Regions from separate parts of the Paenibacillus sp. 10L310 genome, predicted to be linked through region 3. Evidence: predicted binding sites of a transcription regulator. Region 3 holds the regulator's gene; each other region holds the start of a gene.
The links. Region 3 encodes LexA, which represses DNA repair genes until DNA is damaged. Its sites were predicted from a motif close to CGAACATATGTTCG; they were not measured.
Positions count from the first base shown of each region.

Region 1: the regulator LexA is predicted to act here: its motif matches at 2,413-2,426, upstream of addB (helicase-exonuclease AddAB subunit AddB).
Region 2: the regulator LexA is predicted to act here: its motif matches at 1,634-1,647, upstream of dndB (DNA sulfur modification protein DndB).

Region 1 covers NZ_JBFTKC010000006.1:112,505-119,650, reverse strand. Annotated here, with positions in the region: gene addB (helicase-exonuclease AddAB subunit AddB) at 1-2,348, opposite strand, end outside; gene AC1DE7_RS15905 (class I SAM-dependent rRNA methyltransferase) at 2,548-3,924, opposite strand; gene AC1DE7_RS15900 (Na/Pi cotransporter family protein) at 4,442-5,443, shown strand; gene AC1DE7_RS15895 (NUDIX hydrolase) at 5,501-5,935, opposite strand; gene mtaB (tRNA (N(6)-L-threonylcarbamoyladenosine(37)-C(2))-methylthiotransferase MtaB) at 6,049-7,146, opposite strand, start outside.
Region 2 covers NZ_JBFTKC010000005.1:222,052-229,197, forward strand. Annotated here, with positions in the region: gene AC1DE7_RS14745 (HEPN domain-containing protein) at 554-973, opposite strand; gene AC1DE7_RS14750 (helix-turn-helix domain-containing protein) at 1,166-1,513, shown strand; gene dndB (DNA sulfur modification protein DndB) at 1,708-2,802, shown strand; gene dndC (DNA phosphorothioation system sulfurtransferase DndC) at 2,795-4,297, shown strand; gene dndD (DNA sulfur modification protein DndD) at 4,315-6,315, shown strand; gene dndE (DNA sulfur modification protein DndE) at 6,318-6,686, shown strand; gene AC1DE7_RS14775 (cysteine desulfurase family protein) at 6,704-7,146, shown strand, end outside.
Region 3 covers NZ_JBFTKC010000003.1:186,233-193,378, reverse strand. Annotated here, with positions in the region: gene AC1DE7_RS09850 (adenosine deaminase) at 254-1,009, shown strand; gene AC1DE7_RS09845 (hypothetical protein) at 1,272-1,448, shown strand; gene AC1DE7_RS09840 (aldehyde dehydrogenase) at 2,250-3,551, shown strand; gene lexA (transcriptional repressor LexA) at 3,656-4,282, opposite strand; gene AC1DE7_RS09830 (LysM peptidoglycan-binding domain-containing protein) at 4,580-4,957, shown strand; gene AC1DE7_RS09825 (DUF896 domain-containing protein) at 5,053-5,262, shown strand; gene AC1DE7_RS09820 (hypothetical protein) at 5,388-5,897, shown strand; gene AC1DE7_RS09815 (HAD family hydrolase) at 5,926-6,717, shown strand.

The sequences.
Region 1 (7,146 bases), on a different contig from region 3:
CGACTGGTAGCTGTACGTAATGGTAATGCTCTATTACGATAAAAGATTGATCCCATCAACCGTTCCAGCTGAGGTCTGCTTGTCTCTCGAGATACATGCCAATTGTAGACCGCCCACCACATTTCAGGGATGTCTTCTCCGCGGCGCCATTTGCGCAATTGTCCAATGAGCGTTGACAGACTCTGACCCGGATGGGTGACATAGGACCAATGCGCTTCTTCCGAGTTCGCAACCGGCGGTTGAGCGAGTAATGGCTGTTCTTGTAAACCAAACATCTTCCGTACATGACGGACAATCTCGGAAGGAAGCAGTGCTTTCCCCTCATCATCAGCAACCGGGTAACTCAGCCACAACTGGCTGCTTGCCGCTGTAAGTGCCGTATAGATCAGGAAACGTTCATCCAGCATCTGCCTTGTTGCACCTGGTCCAAGCGCCATGCCTCTTTCCGTCAGTAACGCTCTCTCCAGTTCCGTTAATACGCCATCATCCTGAGGTACGGCGGGTAATTCACCATCAACGGCGCCAAGGATAAATACGTATTTGATGTCCTGAAGTCGTGTACGGTCCATAGAACCAACCAATACCTGATCAAGTGCTGGTGGTACCAGACCCAGCTTCAGTTCCGTCAATCCGGTCTCAATCATCCCGGCAAACAGCGTGATATCCAGCCGTTCATTCCCCATCATATCGACCATCTGATCCAATAAATCCAGCACAGCTCCCCACATCTGCCGATGTTCTCTCGACCGTTCGGGGTCACCTTGTGCCTTAGCTTCAGCAGACATGTTCTCCAGCTTCCATGGGATTTCAGCATCTTCCAGCAATCTGTATAGTGCCTCGCACTGGGCTTTGGCTGTCTTTGCCTTTTTCATTCGCTTCTCAAAAACACCCAAGGAATCTGTAATGACCGTTCGGCAGCTCTCCATTAAAGAAAGCATCTGGTCCCGTCCTCGACTACGGCCATCCTGACCGTTGTCTTCCAGCGACAGGCTTGGTACATACTTCCATGGTTTGCCGTCAGTCCAGCGATACCCGTGAATACCACAAGCCAGTACATAATTCTCAAGCTGGTCCATATCTTCACGAGTGATGGAACCATCACGCGGAAGCAGCAGATCCGTTTTGACACAACGAAATACATCCTCGTAACGCCAGTGGCGCCGAACAATATCCAGTGCGGAACGGATAAACTCGGATAATGGATGATGAAGTTCATTTCTTCTGCGGTCCAGAAAGACGGGTACGCCATAATCCCTGAATAGAGGTTCAGCTATATCAGCGTAGGTATCCAACTGACGAACAAGTACCGCCATGTCCCGATAACGCGCACCTTCGTTTTGTGCCAGGCGCCGCATCTCACGCAGTGCCCCCTCCATCTCAGCTCGTCGGTTCTCCGCTGCAACCAGTCGGATTCCGGAATCAAGGCCTTCACTTTTCCAACGAATTCGCCGGTCGAAACCAGCCTCCAGATGAGCAAGTCCCGGACGATCCTTATATCTCAGTGGAATCTCCGAATCTAGCACGGTTATATCGCTCGGTACACCCAGTTCTTCAGCCATCCCTTTGAGACGCGCATAGGCACTTGCCGTGGGATAAAACAGTTCCAGTTCTCCAGGCAGTGCGCCGTGATCATAAGGACGATCCATTGTCAGGGCAATCGTCACGGATGAGGATTGCAACATCAGCCGACCAATCACACTCATCTCCTGTGGTGTGAATCCCTGAAAACCATCAATCCAGATCTGGGCATCCTGCAGCAATGCACTTTCCGACAAACGATCTGTCAGCTCGGTCAACGTGTCTTCATCATCAATATATAAATTGGTCAGTTCCTGTTCATAGTCACGATATATCAGATTCAAGTCATGCAACTTGTCCTCCAGAATCGGCGAAGTGGATGAGGTATTCCCTCCAGACATCCCTTCTTCCAGCAATGACGGATCAACTTCATAACGTTTAAATTCACTATATAAGTCATTTAATTCGCCTATAAAACCCAGCTGGCTGCCGGATGCACCAAACAGCTTTAATTCTTCCTTACGGCGCTGGATGACCTTGTAGAGCAACATCTTTTTGCCTTCGACTCCGATCGGAATACGAGCAGAACCACCTGCTTCTTGCATTACACGATAGGCTAGACGGCGAAAGCCGAGCACTTCTGCACGCATGGTACCTTTGATTGCTCCAGAAGACACCAATGCCTGCTCTGTTCGAAAAGAACTCTGTTCGGGAACGAGTAAAATCAAAGGTGTGCCTTGCGGCTCCTTTTGAAGCAGGGATGTAATTTCCCGGGTAATCAGCAAGCTTTTTCCGCTGCCTGCCCGGCCAATAACAAAACGAACGGACATGTCTAATCCTCCAAACCACACGTACAAGATTTTAATTCCCAGTATAACATATCTGACTTGGTTCGGAACATACGTTTGCCACTATCCGGTAAAACCGGAGATCATCTCCGTTAACACAGCAAAACAGCAAAAAGCCCGCAGCTATCACACTGTGGACTTTTGACTTGATCTATACTTGATTGGAACGAAAATCATACGATTAATTCTTTTTACTGCGCACTTCGAAAATAGCAAATTTCAGGTAATGTCCTTCATCCACGCCCAAAATTTGTGGGTGATCCTTACCGGCTGCTTTCCAGTCGATCAAACGAAGCACTTTGCCTGCATCTTCTGCTGCATCAGCAATCGTATCTAGAAATAAGTCTGGACGCATGTGATACGAACAGCTGGCTGTTACCAAATATCCACCCTCATTGACCAGTTTCATTCCTTGCAGATTGATATCTTTATAACCGCGACATGCACCTTTAACTGCTGATTTCGTTTTGGCAAATGCAGGAGGATCAAGGATGACCACATCAAATGTTTTACCGCCAGCTGCCAGCGCTTTGGATGTATCCACTTTCTGTTCGGCTGCACGTGCACGTGCGGTACGTTCATCCAGTCCCTTCACTTGTTCACGCAAGTACTGGAATGCATCAGCAACTACGAATTCAACCCGGTCAGTGAAACCGTTCAGCTCCACATTTGTTCGTGCACTCTCAATGGCATGCTCCGAAATATCAAGACAAGTCACTTTTTTAGCTCCATATTTGCAAGCATTCAACGTAAAGCTGCCCGTGTGTGAGAAACACTCCAGTACAGTGGCACCATCCCAATATGGGAATGTAACTACTTTACCACTTTTATTCACAGGCAAGAGCTGCTCTGTGCCATCCTGCTCGGTCGTTTGTAGTGTGATTCCACTCTTGTAGCCCCAACCCTTCATAAGCGGTTCAATGGCTGCACGATTCTCGCGTTGGTCGAAGAAGTAACCTGTCTTCTGCCCTTCCACGATATCCACTTTAATGAGTAGTCCATTCTCTGTAACCGTGACATGTCTTGGGCAATCTCCGTACAGTGGACCTTTGGTCTGCTCCAAACCTTCCAGTTCACGAATCGAGACATCACTGCGCTCGTATATACCTTCCGGCTGCATTACTTCAATGAGTGCCTGTACGATGGCTTCACGGCAACGATCCATGCCAAGTGTAAGCAACTGTACAACGAGAATGCTGCCGAATCGGTCAACGATTAATCCTGGCAGAAAATCAGCTTCGCCGTAAACGAGACGGTATGCCTCTCCATCCTGGATAAAACGTTCCCGGTGACGCAAGCAATCGCGGAAACGCGCTGCAAAAAACGCGGTGTCCATCTGTTCGGACTCCAGAGGTTGATACGCTACAACCCTTACAGTGATCTGAGATGCAGGATTGTAATAACCTGTCGCCAGATAGCGACCTTGATGATTCAATACATTGACCAGATCTCCCGGTTCCGGGTTTCCGTCAACAGAGGCAATTTCATTGTTAAATATCCATGGATGTGCATGTTCAAGCCGCTTTTTGCGACTGCGTTCGAGTGTAACTGATGGCAAGGTAGATCCACTTCCTTTAATTTAATAGTTCAAAAGATAGGTTTGGTGCGGCGCGTAGGTGGCGTTTCGGTTACGAATCGATCTTCCGATCGCTGTTGTCTCCAGATTTTTTTGATTCCCTTTTTTAAAGGGAAAATCCGGAGACAAAGGCGCACGCTTCGCTTCTTCAGATTCGATTTCGTCCCCTCCACTACGTTTGCACGAATCACCGTATCTTTCGAATTGGGGTGCAGCAGTTAAGTGACGTTCCGGTTACGAATCGATCTTCTGATCGCTGTTGTCTCCAGATTTTTTTGATTCCCTTTTTTAAAGGGAAAATCCGGAGACAAAGGCGCACGCTTCGCTTCTTCAGATTCAATTTCGTCTTCTTCGCTACGTTTGCACGAATCACCGTATCTTTCGAATTGGGGTGGGGTAATTTAGGTCGCTTCCCTCTGAATTCCTTTAGGCTTGTCATGGTTGTCTTTTCTTACTCATAGGATGAGTTAAGGAACCGGATGGAAGGAATGATATTTCTATGTTTAGAGATGTTATATTGCCCTTACTCTATGGGCTTATTATCTTTTTTGGTGGCATGAAGCTGATGGAAACGGCCTTGCAGCGCATGGCAGGGCCCATGTTGGCAGATTGGCTCAATCGTGCCACCTCTGCTCCATGGAAAGGCATGGCCTTCAGTGCAGGTGCAACGGCCCTGTTACAGAGCAGTACTGCGGTCACCGTACTCACCATTGGACTGGCTAATGCCAGATTAATTACCTATGGACGAACACTTGGCATCATCCTCGGCACCAACATCGGGACATGCCTGACGACGGAGCTGGTGGGACTGCAGATCGGACGTGCTTCCCTGCCGCTACTCGTCCTGTCGCTAACGGGCTGGGCCATGTTTGTTGTTCTTGGTGAACGCAATCTGGCCGCTCCTGAACGCACGCGTCAGACTCTGTTTAACATCCAGTACAGCTTCCTCGCAGCTGCCGGATTTGCACTTGTTATGACAGGCATTCAGGTGATGCAATCCATTGCCTTACCCTTGCGGAGCATGGGCGTATTTCAATGGTTTCTCGACCGCTCGGCCGACAGCTTGTGGTGGGGCTTCCTGGCAGGTGCATGTCTGACAGCTCTCATTCACAGCAGCGCTGCTGTCATTAGCATGGCGATTACGCTCGCTGCCACAGGAGTATTGCCTGTGGAGATCGGCATCGCCATTGTGATCGGGTCCAATGTGGGGACCTGCATCACCGCTGTGATTGCTGCCGCGGGTGGAGCATCCGCAGGCAAATTTGTCGCAGCCTCCCATGTTGTATTAAACATTGCGGGAGCGCTGCTATTTATGCCGCTGATCGGCCAGCTGCATGCAGCTTCGGCCTGGCTGTCAGCGGACAACGGGGCACAGATTGCGCATGCCCAGACCCTTTTTAACATCACCAGTTCACTGCTCGCTTTGCCATTCTGTTACTTGCCAATCTGGCACAAAAAACCACCGGTCCACGCCCCCGTGGCGAAGTCACCCGTGGCTTGATGATCTGCCTATCCGGACCCACAGAGCGCGCGGCTAACTGACTCGAACAATAGTGCATTATACGTTAATACCTAACTTGTTCAGGGCTACACGCAAGATATCATCGTTATTATCATATCCGCTCTGCTGCTGTAAGGACCATGCTTCTTCCGGAGCATACCAATCCACACCCTTGATTTCTTCAATCTGAGGCTGTAGATCACCACTCTCGGCTTCAACGAGATAATAATGAACTTCCTTGTCCACCGGGCCAAAATCTGCATGTTGGTACGTGTAAGCAATGATATCAACCGGCTCTACAATGCGACCCACCATACCTGTCTCTTCCAAAATTTCGCGCAGTGCCGTCTGTTCGATTGTTTCTCCATCTTCCATTTTGCCCTTGGCGAGAGTTGTTTTACCATAACGATCTACGATAAGCTGAATTTGAAGACTTCCATCTTCCCCTGTTCTATAAACAACTCCGCCTGCTGAAATTTCTTTTTTGTTCATCGTGCTCTCCCCCATCAACTTCGATATCTTTATCTTATTTTTTGCAAAAGAAGGACCTCATCTCCCCGGGTAAGCTCCCCAAGGAAATGAAATCCTTGTTTCTGACGCCTCGATTATATCGCGGCGGACTTAAGTTTCTCTTCCAACACACGTACCAGCGTAGCCTGACTCTCGTTGACGCCAGCTTCAACCACTTTGACTCGGCACACTTTACCGACCATATCCATCGTTCCATCAAAGACCAGTTGAATGTAGTTGTCGCTATAACCATGCAGCTTGCCACTTCCCTCGCGGCCTTTGGCTTCACCTTCGGGAATAACATCCAGTACCTGTCCAACAAACTGCTCAGCGTACTCCAGCTGCATCTGCTCAGACAAGTCAATCAGTTCATGCACACGTGCATTTTTGACTTCTTCGTCCACCTGATCTTCCATTCGTGCTGCTGGTGTACCCGTACGCTTGGAATAAGGGAATACATGCATTTCGGAAAAACCGATCTTCCGCATCAACTCATAGCCATTACGGTACATCTCATCCGTCTCACCTGGAAATCCAACAATGATGTCTGTTGTAATCGCTACATCAGGCATTGCTTCCCGAATGCGAAGCATTTTATTGTAAAACTCTTCTGTCGTATACTTACGGCGCATGCGTTTCAACACCGTATCATCACCCGCTTGCAGCGGAATATGGAAGTGACGAACAAGTTTGTCCGAACGTTTGATCACGTCGAGCATACGGTCGTCGATCTGGCTGGCTTCAATCGAGCTGATTCGAATACGCTCCAAACCCTCTACCTTATCCAAATCCCACAGCAGATCGGTCAGATCATAGTTCTCCATGTCATCCCCATATCCACCTGTATGAATACCCGTGAGAACAATCTCTTTGTATCCGGCGTGTACGAGTTGATGCGCCTGTTGAATAATGCTGTTCGCCTCACGACTGCGCGAGAGACCACGAGACCACGGAATGATGCAGAACGTGCAAAAGTTATTGCAACCATCCTGAATCTTCAGGAACGCGCGGGTACGGTCAGCAAAATCCGGTACGTCCATTTCTTCAAATACACGGGTTTTCATAATATTACGTACCGCGTTAACCGGTTGACGGGACTCCTGAATTTCATTAACATATGGCAGAATCTTGTCACGGTCCTGTGTACCGATAACCAGATCCACCCCTGGGATGTCCAGAATCTCTGCCGGAGA
Region 2 (7,146 bases), on a different contig from region 3:
TTTTACCATGTTAGCAGAAGCTTGATGTATATACATAATTCTAACATCCTGATTTTTCCTTTCTCACCATAACAATATTTCCAACAACGTACTTCATAGGTCCTAATTCAAAGGAAATCTTCTTAATCTCTTTATCTAATAGAAAATGATCAACAAACACACTAACGGGCACAACGTCAACAATGCCGCTGTAAAACTGATCTGTGCCGCGACTCGTCCTCCGGTAAACTCTTGCCGTGAAAAGAACATCCAGATCGAGAGGTACGTAGCGCCTAGTGGGAATGAAATTATCCCGCTAAACGTACTCGGTTCCATATACCCAATCATCATGCTTTTACCAATTAGGATTAGAGTAACCAATTCCAATATAGATAATATGAAAAACGCGATAGCAATTACTCTTTTCAATATGTACACCTACTTTCCAGATGCAAAGCAAAGAGCATCCTTTGTAATCTCTGCATCATATATCCTTTATTTGGATGATGTCATCTTGTAAGCGTAACATAGATAAATCAAACATTTAACCCAAATGATCAATTAAAAAAACATCTTACTCTGATGAATCATCCTCCAATCGAGTGGCTAACTCGTCCAATATCTCTTCTGTTCGTTGAAGAAGCTTTTCAATGTTGTCCAGTTCTATTGGCTGGTCATGTGGGTAATCTGCTAGGGATGATATATGTTGCATCGTACCGATGAACAAAGCGATATCCAATCCGGGTTCAGTGTCCGTATGCACTAGTGGCAAGATTTCGTTCATGGTAAGTTCCTTGGGTGGAAGTACTGAGTGATACTTATAGATATATAGCGCCTTGATCATGGAGGCTAGAGCCCAATCGCAGAGAATGAGGCAGGCTTTGAACTGATTGTGATTACGCATAATTGCAGCAAGTTTGATGTGATACTGGGAAAGTCGTTGATATTCAAATTCATCATTCTGCCGATTCGTGTAGGAGTAAGCGTGATTCAAGGTAATCAACTCCTCAATATTTTAGTTTAGAATCCACACTACATTTGAACACTCTGCATAATTTTTTTAACTTTCGGGCAAGATACAAACAAATATTACTACATAGTAGTTTTAAATACAAATTACTTATTATCTATCGATTAATTAACGATGATTCTTTCTCTACACTTCTAATTAAAGAGAGGTGTTCATATGTCCGAACTTTTAGAATTAGTGGGCGCGAGAATAAGAGATCTAAGAAAATCTAGAGATCTGTCTCAAGAAGCATTAGCTGAAAATGCGGGGTTTAATCCAAGTTACATTGGTTTTATTGAACGAGCAGAACGAAATATATCTTTGAAAAATCTTGAAAGGATTGCTGCCGCTTTAGATGTCGGGGTATTTGAACTGTTTACATACGTTAAGGAGCGTGAAGATCTCTCGCAGGATGATTCCAATATTACTAAGATCATTTCTCTATTAAGAACCCATGAACCTAAGCACATTTTAATGGTGCTTAATATAATTACTGAAATCTTCGATACTTATGATAAAAACTAAAATAACGAGGAGCACGCCGATCGTACACGACCGGAATGTTACCTCGTTATTTTCATTATTCCTTCATCTTTTATTCACGTAATTACGTACTATATTTACTTTATTATGTAATTTAGACATTGAACATTTGTTCGTCTTACGATAAAATCAATATACATTCTACGTTATTACGTACGTAAAACAGGGGGATGCCTATGAACTTCAGTTATAGTTTTCCAGCGATTCGCGGGATTCAAGCTGGAAGAGATTTTTATACAGTAATGTGCCCATTAAAATTAATACCCAGGATATTCCTTTTTGATGAAGAGGAAATTCCGGCCGACCACCGTGCACAACGTTTAATGAATAAATCAAGAATTCCGGATATTACGAACTATATTCTTGAGAATCCTAAAGATTATATTTTCTCTTCGTTAACTGCATCAGTAAACGGCGAGCTAATTTTTCAGCCACAATCAGAAGAGTTTAAGGATCTTGGTTATTTAAATATTTCTTTAGATGCTCAATTTCTCATTAATGACGGTCAACATAGACGTGCAGCTATTGAAGAAGCTCTCAAAATTTCGCCTGAACTTGGTGACGAAACGATATCCGTAGTATTCTTTCATGACCTTGGACTTCTGCGCTCTCAGCAAATGTTTTCGGATTTGAATCGTCATGCAGTGAATACCACATCTTCAATCGGAATTCTATACGATCACCGTGATCAACTATCTTTGATCACTAAAAGTTTAATTATTGAAATTCCTTTATTGGAGCGATATACGGATCGTGAGAAAGTGTCGTTGTCCAAAAACTCTCCTAAATTGTTTGCTCTGAATCACATTTTCAATACGATCTGTAAACTGTTAGGTAAGCGCAAAGGTGAGTTAATCTCAGAACCCGAGAAAAAATTTGTTTCTGAGTTCTGGGCTCTACTTTGTGTTTCTATATTGGAATGGCAAGATGTACTCAATAAGCGAACCTCGCCAAGAGATCTTCGTATTGGTTCGGTTGTAGCGCATGGTGTATTTCTCGAAGCTATTGGTATAGTCGGGCACTATCTTTATCGTTATCATGCAGATCAATGGGAATTGTACGTAAAAGAACTATCCAAAATCGACTGGAGCCGCGATAATAAAGCGGATTGGTTAGGCCGTGCTTATGGACAAACCGGACGTATTAACAAGACAAATGAGACCATTCAATTGACTGCAAATCTCATAAAATTTAAACTAGGGCTCCCCTTAACAGAAGCCGAGCAGAAAATTGAAAATAAAATAAAAGAAGGTACATCTACTGATGTTTAATATATTTAATACTGGAAGCAAGTTCGTTGAAGCCAAAGAACTAGTCAAAGAAGTCTATTTAGCAGATGAGAAGCCTTGGGTCGTAGGTTTCAGTGGGGGAAAAGACTCAACGGCAGTTGTACAACTAGTCTTTCAAGCCTTATCTGAGCTAGAACCTTCTCTTCTGAAGAAAAAAGTGTACGTCATTTCATCAGATACTCAAGTAGAAACTCCTTTAATTATAGACAAAATCACGCGAACTCTTGGACGCATACAAAATAAAGCACTCGCTGTAGGTTTGCCTATTGAAACACACAAGGTACGTCCAAAAGTTGAGCAAACCTTTTGGGCCTCTATTATTGGAAAAGGTTATCCTACTCCTCGTCAAAAGTTCAGATGGTGTACGGATCGTTTGAAAATCGAGCCTGCTAACCGCTTCATTCTTGATAAAGTAGATCAGTTTGGTGAAGTGGTTATGTTACTAGGAGTTCGAGATTCCGAAAGTTCTACAAGAGCAGGAGTAATGCAGTCTCATACTATAGAAGGTTCAAATTTAATGCGTCACTCTACACTTCGAAACGCATTTGTTTTTGCTCCGATTCGCTCCTACACTCTTGATGATGTATGGGAATTTTTATTGCAGTATGAGTCACCATGGGGTGATGATAATAATGAACTGCTTCAGCTCTATCAAGATTCAAGTAGTGAATGCCCGCTCGTGGTAGACAAAGAGATAAAAGAAAGTGCAGGTTCTTGTGGAAACAGTCGTTTTGGGTGTTGGACATGTACAGTTGTTAATGAAGATAAGGCGTTAAGCGGATTTATTAATAACGGTGTAGATTGGTTACGTCCATTATATGATTTTAGAAATTTCCTTGTTCAAATACGTGAAGACCGTACGAAAAGACAAAAACATCGTATGAATGGCGAAGTCTATCTGACAACAAATTTAGGCGGAATAGATCCTGATAACTTGAGTCATCCGAGAATCTACAAATCTGAAATGAAGCATTATATTGAAGAAAATAAAATTAACCTTGCTTCTGTGGAGGAATTGGATATTTTAATCGTTGATGATGAGAATCCAGATGCTCTTCCTAAACGTTTTGGTGTAGGTCCTTTCACAATGAAAGCTCGGGAAGAAATTCTTCGAAAATTATTACAAACTCAAGAAGAAATTCGCCAAATGCATGACCCTAACGTTGAATTAATCACATTTGAAGAGCTTAAGGCGATTCGGAAATATTGGCATGACGATCTACAGTGGGAAGATCGACTTCCTCTGATCGTCGAAGAAGAAACAGGTATAGTTTACGATTGGCATCAAAATGATCGTCCTGTATTCAAAGAAGACCAAGTTACCGATCTTGAATCTCTTTGTCAAGAAGAAGGAGTCAACCTTAATCTTCTTAAAGAATTAATATCTGTTGAGAAAGAATACTCCGGTGTAAAAGTAAGAAGAGGACTATTCCAGGCATTTGATAAAACACTCAGACAAGATTTCTTACATTTATAAAGGTGGATAAATAATCGATGCACATTCAAAAACTGGCTCTCCGAAATATAGGTGCTTACCATGGAGAGCTCAATAAATTTGATTTCCGTACAATGGCTAACCGTAACGTAATACTACTTGGTGGAAAAAATGGTGCTGGTAAAACGACAATACTAGAATCTTTAAGAATCGTTTTATTTGGATCTATGGCATATGGTTTTGTTACTGATAATGAACCCTATTATCGTAAAATTAGAACATTACTGAATCGTAAAGCAATTAATGAGAATGTGACTGACGCATTTCAGATTACTCTTGATTACAGTTCCACTGAGGATTTCGAATTACATGAATATTCATTAGTAAGAAGCTGGAGAATAAAAAATGATCGTATTCGTGAGAGTTTTGCAGTTAAACGTGATAATCAATTCTTATCTGCTCAACAAACTTCTGATTTCCAGAGTCGATTACGTGAAGAAATGCCTCCAAAATTATTTGAACTTTGCCTTTTTGATGGTGAGGATATTTCGCGTATTGTTTCTGAAGAAAAAATTCCAGAGTACTTGAAAGAGTCAGGTAAGATTCTATTTAATCTGGATTTATTCGTAAATTTGGAAAAGGATCTGAACACATACCGAATACAATATGCTCAGCAAAATGCCAGTGCAGCAGAAGAAGTTGCACAATTTGAGAAACTTGAGATTGAAATCGATCAACTCAAAACAACAATTGAAGAAAAGCAACAGTTCTCAATTCTGTACTCAGAAGAGATCGACAACTTAAATGATACAATTAAACAGGATAAAAAAGATTTCGAAATTCACGGCGGATTACTTCAAGAAAAAAGGCAAGACGTCGTTTCTCGGATCAATATGATTGAAAACAAACGAAAAACAAATTCAGAACATGTTCGTCATTTTGTTTCGTCCCTTCTCCCCTTTTTCATAGCAAGAAAACAGCTCCAGCAAGTTGATCATCAGTTGAACGCAGAGAAACAATATGAGTCATATGAATATGTTGCGAACACAATCGAACAAAATAAACTGACTGCGCTTCTTAGTGCTAGTATTTCAGGAAACAAAGAAATTGCTAGTTCCGAAGCAAAAGCTGTACTTGAAGGTATATTGAATTTAATCAAACCCGATCAAGCGGAATTAATACATCGGGCATCGTTTGAACAACGTAGCGAAATTCATAATTTGAATAAACAACTTGAAGGACTTAACATCATTAATTATGTTAACCGATTTGATGAAAATGCTATGTTGTTAAAAGAAGCCCAGGAACTAAGAACTAAATTAGAAATGAATGATCAGGCCAGTGAGTTTAAAGAACTTCTTGGACGAATCGAGCAAAAAACAAAACAAGTTGAACAAAACAAGATTTTAATAGAACAACTTGGGTCTGAAATTCAAAATCTTTCTGAAAGCTTGCACGCTAAACTCTCTCAAAAAGATAAAGTAGAAGAAAAAATTAGAGAATACCATAAATCAGAAAAATCGTATGAAATGACTGAGAAATTGTTGACAGTTAGTCAGCGCTTTAGAGAACGGCAGTGGCGCAAAAAACTTGATGATGTAGCTAATGAAACTGTACGTATGATTGATGTTCTTTTCCGTAAAAAAGATTTCATAAAACGAATTCATATAGACCATACCACTTTTGAATTAAAGCTATTTAACCTAATGAATCAAGAAATTTCAAAAGAGCGCCTATCTGCTGGCGAAAAAGAAATGCTTATGTTAACGGTCATACTAGCGATGTTTAGAGTATCAGGTTGGAAATTACCTTTTGTGTTCGATACCTTAATGGGTAGACTTGACCAGGATCACAAAAAGTCACTTATTCAACATTTTATCCCTCGTTGCGGAGAACAAGTCCTTATGTTTACAACTGATTCTGAAATAACGTCGGAACAGTTTCCTGTGATTGAAGAAATTACAACACGCTGTTACACCTTAGAATACGATGCTTCTCAAGAAAGCGCAGTAATCGTAAAAGACCGCTACTTTGATATCATTAGAGAGGCGGTACAGTAGTTATGAATTTTACTTTAAAAACATCAAAATATACTAAAGAGACTCTCACGCAACTCCATGCTTCCACCGGAATCACGCCTAATATTCTAATCCGTTACGCTGTTGCTTTATCTCTTAGAAATACTACTCAGATTGTGCCTATTACAAAAGATTTTACAGACGGATTAGTGTTGAACCGTAGCACCGTTACCGGAGAGTATGACTATGCCTTTCGTGCAATGATTACACAGGCCGCAGGTCGTGAATTAACAGATGAGGAGTTTTTTCCTGCATATTTTAACGCTCACTTGGAACGTGGAATACGATTGTTAGCTTCAGAGTATAAAACGGCAGGCAATTATGAGAAATTTATTCGTAACTTGTTATCTTAACGAAAGTAGTGATCTCAATGTTATATCTGGATAATAGCGCTACAACAAAGATACACCCTGACGTTTTGGAAGCAATGCTCCCTTATCTCCAAGAGGAATACGGTAATCCTTCCAGCAAATTTTATTCCCTTGCAGAGAATGCTAAGAAAGCTGTGGCTACCGCTCGAGAACAAGTTGCACAACTATTAGGATGTGACCCAGACGAGGTTGTCTTTACAAGTGGTGCTACTGAAAGTAACAATATGATTATTAAAGGTGTAGCTGATTATTACAGTCATAAAGGCAGCTCTTCTAATTATTTGCTAACTTCTTCTGCTGAGCATCCGTCTGTACTGGAAACAGTAGAATTTTTGGGTGAACGCGGGTACAAAACGAGGTTACTTGATGTCGATACTTTTGCAAGAGTGGATCTTCAAAATGTCAAAGAAACAGTTACTCAACTCCAGCCTCTTCTTACTTC
Region 3 (7,146 bases):
CAAGAGGTGAGAGCAACTATGAAAAATAGAAACATAACAGGTATTGTATTGGCTATAATCTATTGCATTGTTCTTTACTTTATTTTAATAGATTCTCCGCCTGGTGAAGCTCCAAATAATCCGTTCTGGGTTTATTTGTTTATTCCAATTGGGTCTATTGTGATTACATCTTTGTTTGATTACGTAATCAAATTCGATTTTTTTAGAAAAAAGAAAGATTAGAATTGAATGGATTACTAAAATGATACAAACAATGAAAATTGCTAAAACATTTTTAGCCGGAGTCATGCTTTCTACATCTATCTCAATTCCAGCATTCGCTCAAGATCAGGCAAATTCTTTACCAGCACTTCAAGTGGAAAATAGCCTTTTAGAACTAGTCGAAAGTACAACCGATAATTCCATCACTTTTAAAGACGGTTCTACATTAATTCAATATGACAGCTATTATATTGCAACAGATTTAAATAGTAAAGATGAGTTAAAAATTACAAAAGTTGATGAGACTAAAGTAAAGTATGAAAATCTCCAAACTGGCGAAGTGAATTATGCTACAAACGAAATAAAACCTATTCACGAAGATCTCAGTTTCTCGCCACAAGCATTAGCAGACGGTTATGTATATAAAGGCAAAGTAGAAAATTCCACAGAGATAATATATGCAACTGCTTCTGCAATAGCAGGTATACTTGCTTCCTTTATAGGAGGACCTGTAGGTGGTAGAATAGCGGGCATACTTGTAAGCATCGGTGGTTATTATCTTTCTAAGGATGCACCCAGAGCCTATTGGGTAACAAAAACATATACTAGAGATGTTAAGCATAGTGATTTTAATGCGACTTTATTCATCAGGAAAGACCATCATTATTACAAATATCATGATTATACCGGTTTTATTGATACCGCTTCGACAATCCAGACTTGCCAACCTTTTGGTTGTGATCCAGTAAACGAGTATAATTCTTTTATGTTGTGGGATAGAAAAAGCCGATTAAAGTCGCTATTATAGCGGCTTTTTTTTGTTTTATTCGTACAAGTTCATTTTTCGATTACCGATTAGATAAATATTTAACTACTTAACAGAAACTAAATAAATTGTTAGAGTGGTCTTACGAAAAAGCAAAGCTCAACCGATAAAGCAATTGATGCTTTAATCCGTTGGCAAAATATTAAAGGAGTAACAAGCAGGTTTCTAACTGGCGTAGGTGTTGTTGTCACTCTTCCAGTAGCTAAACCAGCTGATTAATGTACGTGCAAATACGAGTGCTCACATGCGTGGTTATAATCCAAAAGATGATGAAGTTAAAACGTTGGTTTTTTCGTGTCTTACCAGACAAGCTGCTACAGATATTTTGAAGGCTGGTATAAAACCGGGCAGTATACCTGTAAAGAATGCGATTAAAAAGATTTCAAACGTAGCAATTAAGACTATAAATCATGTTTGGTGAAAAAGGTATTATGTTTTCTTTCCAAATAAGTGTAGCCCAGCTGAATTAGACTTAAAAATAGTTTTAAGATAACGGACAGGATAGTGTAATTATTACGCGAATTATCCTAGGGAGTTGCATAAAGAAGGAAAAACGTATCTAGAAAAATAAAAAAACTTCTTAGTGAGACTGGTGGAAAGTGTGCAACCCGGGATGTTTAAGAATAGAGCCTGTTGATTACCATCAAATCAAGGTATGGGCAATTCATAAAAAACACGAAACTAGGCACATGATTGCGTGGAAAACTTAAAATAACTGATGATGAGTTATATAGATGGAAGCAGATAAAAGGGTCACCAAAGAAGCCTATGTTTGTCTGTAACCATGGCTTACTTTTAACATGATGCATTCGTTCACCAATAGATAATCGTAAAGCTCTCTTTTCATTAATGAAAGGGGAGTTTTTTATATGTGGTAACTAAACATTTCTATTTTAAGAAATGTATCAATTCATGTTAGTAACAGCGCAAAAACCATTGTCATTTATCTAGTAACCCATTAAAGAGAAACTGAAATTAGAATTCTTTCTTACAGTGCATCAAACTGTCGGAAGCAAAAAATCTAAATTAAGCTTCCTTAGAAATTCTAATAGCCACTACATAGTAGCAAGTACTAGCTTTCACTCTATAAAAATTCCAACCATCGTTCAAATACATACAATATGGATGTTTCAACTGTATGTTGAAAGTTTCATATAGAAGAGGTATACTTTAATTAAATTTTGAGCAATTTAATTTTAAATAATTAATTGGAGATGTTAATATGGATCAGGCAAAACAACTGGTGACAGAACAACGTACATTTTTTTATACAGGACAAACTAAAAATATCGAATATCGGATTAATGCGCTTCAACAGCTTAGAAAGGGAATTGAAAAGTATCAGCAACGGATTCAAGATGCACTTCGGGCAGATTTGAACAAATCAGAGGCGGAAGCTTACGGTTCCGAGATTCGCATTGTTCTGGGTGAACTGGATTTTGCATTAGAACATCTGCAGGAATGGGCTGCACCAAAACAAGTCCCAACCAATTCGGTTATGCCGGATGGGGTGAGCACCATTTACCCTGAACCATACGGAGTGGCTCTTATTATTGCACCTTGGAACTATCCTTTCCAACTGGCCTTTGGTCCACTGATTGGAGCAATTGCAGCCGGTAACTGTGTAGTTATCAAGCCTTCTGAATTAACACCAGCGGTATCTCGTCTGACATATGATCTGATTCAGGAAATCTTCCCTCAGGAGTATATCGCCGTTATGGAAGGGGAAGTTGAAGCCAGTACAGCATTGTTGAAAGAGAAGTTTGATTATATTTTCTTCACAGGAAGCACAGGTGTTGGTCGCATTGTTATGAAGGCAGCTGCGGAGCATTTGACTCCTGTAACCCTGGAGCTAGGGGGCAAGAGTCCTGCTATTGTCCATAACGATGCAGAACTGAAGCTGGTGGCCCAGCGTATTGTTCGTGGTAAGTTCCTGAATGCAGGCCAAACTTGCGTTGCTCCGGATTATTTGCTTGTAAATGAACAAGTTCATGACGAATTGATCAATCTGATTGGCGCAGAGATCAAAGATAAATTTGGGGACGATGTGTTACAGAACGCTGATTTCCCGCATATTGTTAACTCGCGTAACTTTGATCGGTTGTCGAAATTCCTAACAGATGGCAAAACGCTGATTGGTGGACGTTCTGTACGAGAGCAGTTGCTCATTGAGCCGACTGTACTTGGAGATGTGAACTGGGAATCAGCTGTCATGCAAGATGAGATCTTCGGTCCGATTCTTCCTGTATTTACGTACAGTGACCTGAATCCTATGCTAGATGAGATTGTTCGCCGGCCAAAACCATTGGCGCTATATCTCTTCACACAGGATGAGCAGCTGCAGGATCAGGTTCTGAATCAAGTATCCTTCGGTGGGGGATGTATTAATGACACACTTTCTCATATGACTTCACACTACCTCCCGTTTGGTGGTGTAGGAGAGAGCGGTATGGGCTCATATCACGGACAACAGAGCTTTGATGTGTTCTCGCATCACAAGAGTGTTCTGAGACGCAGTGAATAATTAGCCGCTAAAATAACATAAACAAGAAAAAAGAGGTTGTCCTGTTGATCAGGACAACCTCTTTCGTATTTCATTACATCTAGTTTTGTTACTCAAGTTAAATATTAATGAATATCTCGGAAAAGGCCAATGACTTTACCCAGAATACTAACATGTTTCAAACGTAAAGGTTCGAAGGTCGCATTCTCCGGTTGAAGGCGAATATGATCTTTCTCTTTATAGAACGTTTTCACTGTAGCTTCATCGTCTTCAGTCATTGCAACGACGATATCACCGTTATCAGCAGTTTGCTGTTGACGGACAATAACGTAATCTCCATTAACGATTCCAGCTTCCACCATACTATCTCCCACTACTGAAAGCATAAACACTTTTTGTTCGCCTACATAATGTGTAGGAAGAGGGAAGTAGTCTTCAATGTTCTCGGTTGCAGTGATTGGAACCCCGGCTGTAACCTTACCAACAACAGGAATACGTGCAACGCTATGAGCAAATTGATGAGAATGCTCAGATTCTTCCTGGCTCAAAAGCTCAATGGCTCTTGGCTTGGTAGGGTCGCGTCGGATCAAACCTTTTTTCTCCAAACGATCCAAATGTCCATGTACTGTTGAGCTGGAAGCCAGTCCAACCGCTTCACCAATTTCCCGTACGGAAGGAGGATACCCCTTCAACCGGACTTCATTTCGTATAAACTCCAGAATAGCCTGCTGCCTGCTGGATATCTTCGACATACCGTATCAACCCCATTTTAGTAACGTTTGGGAAAATTATAACATAGAACCTCCGTTCGTACAAACATAAGTTCTAAATAAAATAGCATTAAATCAGTGTTTTTTAACTTATAGAACAGAAATTGTTCAAAAGTCAGAGCATAATATTGCAAATGCTTTGCAAATGTACTTGAAATAAGATATTGCTCCTTCTAAAAAAGAAGCGAACAATTGTTCTGAAAATCTATTGAACAAAACAAGTGTTCGTGTTATATTGATTTCAACAGATAGGAACAAACGTTTGGAGGCGGGTATTTAATGAGATATTCTACTTATCAAAGCATTTATGAACCAATGAATTCGGAACTGGTGAAGTCTAACATAGGGAAATACAAGAAGGTTTTAGCGCGTTTCAAGATTTCTTCATGGATGTTAAAGGTAGCCATTACCTCTTTGATTATATTTATTGGATGTAGCACTGTTTTAACTGTATTTGCCGGCAATGAGAATGATGTTCTGCCTGGAGGAAAGATAGCTGTTTCACAAGGGGAAACATTATGGAGTATTTCTTTGGAACATAAACCGACGAATATGGATACACGTATTTATATAGAAGCAATTAAGAAAGTGAATCAACTTCATACAACTTCCATCCAAGTGGGACAAGTACTAGCTCTACCGCAATTTGCAGAATAAAATGCACATCAATAAGTGTTAGCGCGTGTCAGCTTGACAAGCAGCCTTTATAATGGCAAAGTTAATATGACTTTGTATTTTTGGAGGGGACAAGCTTGGATATAGATAGTCTGGTAGCACGCATTAACGAATTGGCTCGTAAGCAAAAGTCCACTGGATTGTCGGAGGAAGAACTTGCTGAACGTGCCGAGCTAAGAGAGATTTATTTGAGTAATATTCGCAGCAATTTCAGACAACAACTGGATACCATTGAGATTGTTGATGATGAGAATGACAAAGGCCACCAAGGCAAACTCAAACACTAACGAAACCTAATGATATCATTATGATATTTAGGTTTCTTCCTGTTATTTTGAGTGTGCAATTTATAGGGGGAAATGTTGGTTTGCAATTATGTAAGCCGATACAAAGACACATAAGGGGGATTCTCATGTCGCGTTCGTTCGAGAGAACGGTTAAGAAAAATTCCAAGCAGTTAAATCAGCAACGCAAAAAAAGTGGTCAACCAATCACAGGTACACCAGGTGAAGAAGTCTTTAAGGGACGCAGCTTGTTGTTCCCAATATTTTTGATCGGTCTCGCCTTTTTGTATCTGTTTATGAGCACATTCCTTGTGCAAGCTCCAATGACAACTTGGGACTGGGTGACCATGCTGCTTTACGTATTTTTGGCAGTCATCTTCATGCTTCGCCGTCCATACATCAAGATTAGCAGTAATCGGATTATAACGACGAAGGGTAATCGTGAACGTTCAATTGGGGTTGACGATATCGTCAAATTCAGAATTGAACCAGGTACAGTTGTTATCGAACATAACAGTCGCGGGAAAAGATGGGTGTTTACCAAGTTATTGAACCGTTACGATACAGATGCGATTGCAGAACGTTTGCTGAAATTTGCGAAAGCACACCAGATCACCGTGGAAACCGTCGAAAAGTAATTATTGCATAAAGGGGTAGATGATCGGAATGGCGTTAAAAGCGATTTTGTTCGACCTAGATGATACTTTATTATGGGATGAGCGTAGTGTTCGAGAAGCTTTTCATGAGACTTGTCTAATCGCAGCGCAAGAGACTGGGGTCAAACCAGAAGAACTTGAAGAAGCTGTTCGTAATGAGGCACGTGGGCTGTATGAATCATATGAAACCTTTCCTTTTACCAAAATGATTGGAATCAATCCGTTTGAAGGCCTTTGGGCTAACTTTACTGGTGGGGATCAACCTGAGTTCCGTCAGTTGGAACAGCTTGCTCCAGTTTACCGTAAAGAATCCTGGCGTCGTGGCTTGTTGAAGTTGGGTATAGATCAGGAAGATCTTGCTGAACAACTGGCTGCGCAGTTTGGAGTAGAACGGAGATCTCGACCACATGTATACGAAGAAACGATGGATACCTTGCGTCAGTTACAAGGCAAGTACAAACTGTTGTTGTTAACGAACGGTTGTCCTGCTTTGCAACAAGAGAAGTTGGATGGTGTACCTGAATTGACTCCTTTCTTTGATGAGATTATTATCTCGGGTAACTTCGGAAAAGGAAAACCAGATCCGTCGATATTTGAACATGCTTTGAGTAAACTGGGTGTTAAACCCGAAGAGAGCATGATGGTTGGAGACAAGTTAACGACTGATATTCGTGGTGCTTTATCATCTGGCATCCAATCCGTATGGATTAACCGTGAGCATAAGAACAACAATGAAGCGTATGCGCCAGACCATGAAATCAAGCATTTGTCTGAATTAACAGGTCTAATTGCTAATTTCTGAACCCACTTGTGATTTCACTAAATCAAATATAACATGAAGCATTGCGGCTATTTGGACGGTATTATCGTTCACATAGCTGACAATGCTTTTTTGTTTTTAGGGTGGTTTAGCGGGTACGATGACCGAAATGAATATTACATCTATTTATTATTTATTATGGTAAAATTTATTGAAATTGTATAGGGGGTCAATTAAAATATAGTTGATATACTAGTGCCGCGGCCATATCAAATTTAAGGTAGAGATGTTTTAACAAATTTCTAACCGCAATTATAGTAAATTGCCAGTCATTCAAATGTCTACTGTGCTTTATTATGTATGTATTCCTAATGGGATACCATAATACTGCAATTCTTGAATGGAGGGAATTCGAAGTGGAATACCTACCTTTTCACTGATCTGTGCCTCCCGAGCTCGCTCGAATTAATA